2 regions of the Paenibacillus sp. P4_A9 genome follow, and region 1 is predicted to be linked to the other one. Evidence: riboswitches for the same ligand, from Rfam matches in the RefSeq annotation. Region 1 holds a riboswitch; the other holds the start of a gene.

Region 1 (3,112 bases):
CAGCAATTTTATAGGTGATAACCCCTTCACGAACGTCATTTTTATTGGGCAAACCCAAATGTTCTTTGGGAGTTACATAACACAGCATGGCAGTACCAAACCAGCCTATCATCGCTGCTCCAATGGCCGAAGTGATATGGTCATAGCCTGGCGCAATATCCGTTGTAAGCGGTCCTAATGTGTAAAAAGGAGCTTCGTCACAGATTTCAAGTTGTTTATCCATATTTTCCTTGATTAAATGCATAGGTACATGACCAGGACCTTCTACCATGACTTGCACGTCATGCTTCCAGGCGATTTTGGTGAGTTCACCTAATGTTTCTAGTTCTGCAAACTGAGCCTCATCATTCGCATCTGCAATGGATCCTGGGCGCAACCCGTCGCCTAAAGAAAAGGATACATCATAGGCTTTCATAATTTCACAGATCTCTTCAAAATGGGTATACAGAAAGTTTTCCTTATGGTGGGCGAGACACCAGGCTGCCATAATAGAGCCGCCTCGAGAAACAATACCTGTTACTCGTTGAGCCGTAAGAGGGACATAACGCAGCAGTACACCAGCATGAATGGTAAAGTAATCGACACCTTGCTCGGCCTGTTCAATCAGCGTGTCACGGTACACTTCCCACGTCAAATCTTCTGCTTTGCCATTCACTTTCTCTAGTGCTTGATAAATAGGCACGGTACCAATAGGAACAGGGGAGTTGCGAATAATCCATTCCCTTGTTGTATGAATGTTTTTACCCGTAGAGAGATCCATAATATTATCAGCTCCCCAGCGAGTAGCCCATCTCATTTTTTCCACTTCTTCTTCAATGGAAGACGATACTGCAGAATTTCCTATATTCGCATTTATCTTTACGAGAAAGTTACGTCCAATAATCATAGGCTCACTCTCAGGGTGATTAATATTTGCAGGGATGATCGCTCTGCCGCGAGCGACCTCGTCTCTCACAAATTCCGGAGATACATTTTCGCGAATCGCGATATATTCCATTTCGGACGTGATGATACCTTGACGTGCATAATGCATCTGGGTTACATTACGACCTATTTTCGCTCGCATAGGGTGACGATGTAAGCCAGGAAAAACCTCAGCAACGTGCTCTCCCTTGGTATATCCGTTATCTTCCGGTTTAATCGTTCTGCCTTCATACAGTTCAACATCGCCGCGTTTTATAATCCAATTCGTACGATTAGGTGGAATACCTTCACGAATATCAGTTTGGATCTCCTCATCTGTATATGCGCCACTCGTGTCGTACACCCGCAAAGGGGCGTTTTCCTGTTCTCCGTAAGCACCTGTGGTAGGGCTCAGTGTGATTTCACGCATGGGGACTCTGATGTCCTTTCGTGAGCCCTCGACATACACTTTTTTGCTTCCCGGAAAAGAGGAGGTTGAAGAAGATACGGTTTCTTTACTTGTTTCCATTGACATTTACCACGCCTCCAATAATTGATTGTGATCAAGCGGAGGATTCATGCTGCGAAAAAAAGACCGCATCTCTAATAGAGGCGGTCTCCTGGTATACAAAGAGATCTTGTGTTCCTCCGCTGGCATTATCCAGATCAGGTTTAACGGTCGATAGTTATAACTATCCTCTCAGCCTGGTCTCACCAAGCTCCCGTGACTATGCACTTAGGTATTTAATTTACACGTTAATTCCAAATTATGCAAATGTTATTTGTGAAAAAAGCCCATCAGGATCATCCCTGAGGGCTTATGTTCGGTCTTGCCGATATGTATGCTCACGCAAATGGTTAGGTAATCTCTTCAATACAATTGCTGCAAACGAGCTTCCCTTTGAAATAGGTCATGTCCTCAAAATTCCCACAGAACACACAAGCAGGCATATACTTCTTAAGTGTAATACGCTCAGGATCTACATAGACCTCGATCGCATCACCGATCTCAATATGAAGTGTCCGTCGAAGTTCAATAGGCAAAACAATACGTCCCAGCTCGTCCACTTTTCTTACGATTCCCGTTGATTTCATATACATTTACCCCCTTTTTTCATGATCAAATGACTGGCATCTTCAAGTTACAAGGCATCATAATGTGTATATACATCTATTCCACATATGCACTCAAATTCCTTTTATTTACTGCTTTTGATTTTGAATTAAAAACCCATTTATTTACAATCGGTTAAAAGCGAAAAAAATGTAAACTTAGTTCAATAGAAACGTCAACTTTTCCCCAGACAATCTTGTTATAGTAAGAAAATAAGAAATCAGCATCACATATTCAGGCGTAGGCGGAGGGGTTTTATTGATTTGGAATCGATTAGGCGTATTGTCGGATGAGGTATCCCCCAATTTCGAGAAGGCTGTAAATTGGGCTGCTGAACAGGGTTTAAAGCATGTGGAAGTCAGAGTTGTCAATGGCATCAATGTATCGGAGTTGGCTGATGCTCAGATCGTCGAAATCCGCAAAGTGGTGGAGGATCACGGACTGTATGTTTCCGCCATTGCTTCGCCCTTGTTTAAGTGTGCCTTGGAACCGAAGCGGTTGGTTGAATCCGGAGACACCTTCGGGCAGAAGGAACAGAGTGTTGAAGAGCATTTTAATAAGCTTCATAGGGTTATTGAGATCGCTAAGCTGTTGGGGACGCCACGCATTCGTATTTTCTCGTTCTGGCGGGAAACGGATCCGCAGCAGCACAGTGATGAAGTTGTTCGTCATCTAAAAAAGGCGGGAAAAATCGCCGTTAAGGAAGGTGTGATCCTGCTCCTTGAGAATGAGCCTTCCTGTAACGGAGGCTTTGCAGCGGAAGTAGCGGCGCTTGTTTCGGCAGTCGATTCGCCATCTGTTAGAGGTTTGTGGGATCCGGGCAATGAGGCGTATGGTGCTAGAGAGGCATTCCCGAGTGGTTACCTGTCCATGAAAAGTACCTTGGCACATGTTCATCTGAAGGATGCGTATATCCGTCAGGATGGAACAGCCAAATGTGTGCCTCTGGGCTCTGGCAATGTTGCATTAGCGGCTCAGATCAAAGCGCTTGAAGCAGATGGATACGATGGTTTATATACGATTGAAACGCATTTTGTTCCAGAGGGCGGCAGCCAGCTAACTGGCACACGAATGACACTTGATGCGCTTAGGGCG
Region 2 (3,112 bases), on a different contig from region 1:
CCGTCAGCACGCCGATGACGCGCTCCTGCGCGGTCAGCAGCCCTTGCACCTGGGCGAAGGGTTCCACCTTCGCCCCCAGCACTTGCGCCGCCTGCGCGAACGCGGCAGCCAGTAAGGGCGCATCCACCTGCCCATCCTCGGGCAGGTAGAGGGCTCCGCGCGTCGCCCCGCTCAGCGCGGGCTCTAAGGCCGTGGCTTCAGCGGCGCTGAGCCACTGGGCCTTCTCGCCTGCGTCGCGCTGGAGCTTCTCACGCGCGCGCAGCTCCTTCTCTTGAACGTCGCTGAGCGCGACGTTCAGCAGCCCTTCACGGACGAGACCGATGTCGATGCCCGTGAGTTCTCGCAGTTCCCCGCTTAGCTCGGGGAACATGGCACGGCTCTTGCGCGCCCACTGGAACAGGGCGCCGGTGTCCTCCATCTCGGACTGCGCGCCGAGCATGCCTGCTGCGGCTGCCGAGGCTTCTCTGCCCAGCTGGCCGCGCTCCAGCAGCGTGACGGATTGCCCTCTTTTAGCCAAGTAATACGCGATGGATGTACCGATAACACCACCGCCAATGATGATGACATCTGATCTTGTTGCTGACATTTAACTCACCTCTATTTGCCTAAGCTCATCGTGATAGGCCAGAACGGCTCCGAGTGGATCCGCTGCTTCCCAAATTCCGCTCATGACCGCGATACCAGATGCTCCTGTATCCAGCACGGATTTTACTCTCGCAGGCGTCATCCCGCCAATCGCTATCACAGGAATGTTAACGTGATTAACTAGTTTCCGTAATTGCTCTAAGCCTCTAGGCGGCGCTCCCCGCTTCGAGTTTGTCGTAAAGATATGACCGAACATGACGTAGTCGGCTCCCTCTTTTTCACGCCATTTTGCCTCATCGGCATGATGCACGGAGACTCCGATGCGCTTTATCCCCTGGCATAACTCATCCTGAAAAACAAGGGATGGTGTCGTACCAGGAAGCTGCAGCCCGCCAGTGTGTAAAGCCAGTGCAATCGATGGAAATCCGTTGACGTACAGCTTTTTTGCAGGAATACCCTGCTCTATTAGGTACTGCACACCGATGAAAACCTCATCCAACGACTTCGTTTTCTCGCGAATATGAATGGCCGTAACATACGGATGAATCTGATCTGCAATCGTCGCTAACGTTGACCAGGACAGCTTCCCATTGGATATGACATGCAGTTCTCTCTCTGACATAGAAGGCTGACTCCTCTCCTACGAAACATCACTTCTTTTTAACCAAGCTAAACTTCCTGACCTTATCTTATTGAAAAACACAAAAAAAACCACTTTCCTCAGGAAAGTGGTTGTAGGTTGCCTCATCATATACAGATATTAAATCGGCTCCAAAGCTCGTTCCACTTTCCTCCGCTGGTATCAACCAGATCAGGTTCAAAGGGTTCAGTATACACTGTCTCAGCCTCTCGGCGCCCCTAGGGATTCATTCGTATGCAATTACTCAATATCATAGCATGGCAGCCAACTCTTGGAAATAACTAATTTCCTATTGAAACTATTTCCAACTTCCCCCGTATAGCATAGCAGTAAATCTTATATTAAAGGGGTGTTTTCAATGGAACCATTTGTACTGCCAGAACCAGATCGACGAAGACCTACCTCGCTCCCACCAGGCTTGGTGACTAAAATCATAGCCGGCCTTATTATCGTTCTTGTCCTCATTTTTGGATCGTCCACCTTCTATACGGTGCAGGAGCATGAAAAAGCAGCTATTTTAACATTAGGTAAATATACAACGGAGAAGGAAGCTGGGCTTCACTTTAAACTCCCTTTCCCGATTCAACAGGTGATTGTACTGCCTGCCAAAAAGACACAGCGTATCCAAATCGGCTTCCGTGAAACAGGCGGTAAAATTACGCCAGTCGAAGAGGAAGCGATGATGATCACGGGGGATGAAAATATTTTATCAGCCGATGCTGTTGTGGAATGGAATATCAGTGACATGCGTAACTACTTGTACAACATTGATAACGCAGAAATGTTCCTTCGCAACTCCGCGAGTGCAGCAATTCGCTCGGTGATCGGCGCTACGGCGCTCGACTTTGCCATTACAGAAGGAAAAACCGAGATCCAAGGCAAGGTCAAAGAGCGATTGATTGAGATGCAGACTAAATATCAAACAGGCATCCATATTGTCGACTTGAAGTTCCAAGATATCGAGCCGCCTGCGGGCGATGTGCAAAATGCTTTTAAAGACGTAACGAATGCTCGCGAAGAGAAAAACACGAAGATTAACGTCGCTACCAAATACGAAAATGATATCCTACCTAGGGAGCGCGGGAACGCTCAGGCCCTTCTTGAGAATGCCGAAGCCCAGAAGAAGTCACGTATTTTGAATGCTCAAGGGGATGTTGCGAAGTTCAATGCCCTTTATGCGGAGTATGCGAATAATAAATCGGTTACGGAAAGCAGGCTTATCATTGAGACGTTAGAGAAAATATTGCCGAATGCCAAAATTTTCATCAGTGACAGCACCGGCGAAACGGTCAAATATTTACCAATTAATGAGCTGTTACGGACACCTGCTGCTGCAACAGGCACAGCGCAAGGAGGGGCTGCGAAATGACCATGCAACGCAAATGGATTTTTAGATCGATCGTTGCTGTAGTTCTCGCTTTTTTCTTCCTGATTTCCATCTTTATTGTAAAAGAAGGACAATACCGCGTCGTTCTCAAGTTCGGAGAAGCCGTTCGTATTCAAACGGAGCCTGGGATTCATTTTAAAATCCCATTTATTGAATCGGTTCGCACGCTTCCTAAATATCAGATGGTGTATGACAGCAAGCCTACTTCCATTCTAACCAAAGATAAGAAGCCGATCGAAGTTGATAACTATACGGTATGGCGGATTGATGATGCTCAGCAGTTCCTGCGTACGATACAATCCATCACAGGCGGGGAAGAGCGGATTGATGCCGCTGTGTATAACACCGTTAGACGGAAATTATCGGAGATCAATTACAGCGATATCATCAGCGAAAATACACAGCGTGGTAACCTGAACGATGAGATTACGAAGGAAGTTTCGGAGTTGATGGAGCGTGATAACTACGGTATCCAAATCGTTGATGTACGCATCAAACGT

What was found. Region 1 has a riboswitch for thiamine pyrophosphate ahead of thiC (phosphomethylpyrimidine synthase ThiC). Riboswitches for the same ligand answer to the same signal wherever they lie in the genome.
Region 2: another riboswitch for thiamine pyrophosphate. It lies ahead of AC1DVJ_RS05160 (thiamine phosphate synthase); the one in region 1 lies ahead of thiC (phosphomethylpyrimidine synthase ThiC).

The regions. Positions count from the first base shown of each region.
Region 1 covers NZ_JBFUHL010000028.1:27,273-30,384, reverse strand. Annotated here, with positions in the region: gene thiC (phosphomethylpyrimidine synthase ThiC) at 1-1,432, opposite strand, end outside; TPP riboswitch at 1,530-1,639, opposite strand; gene AC1DVJ_RS17970 (AbrB/MazE/SpoVT family DNA-binding domain-containing protein) at 1,762-1,998, opposite strand; gene AC1DVJ_RS17965 (sugar phosphate isomerase/epimerase family protein) at 2,276-3,112, shown strand, end outside.
Region 2 covers NZ_JBFUHL010000003.1:275,522-278,633, reverse strand. Annotated here, with positions in the region: gene thiO (glycine oxidase ThiO) at 1-586, opposite strand, end outside; gene AC1DVJ_RS05160 (thiamine phosphate synthase) at 587-1,207, opposite strand; TPP riboswitch at 1,357-1,455, opposite strand; gene hflK (FtsH protease activity modulator HflK) at 1,584-2,594, shown strand; gene hflC (protease modulator HflC) at 2,591-3,112, shown strand, end outside.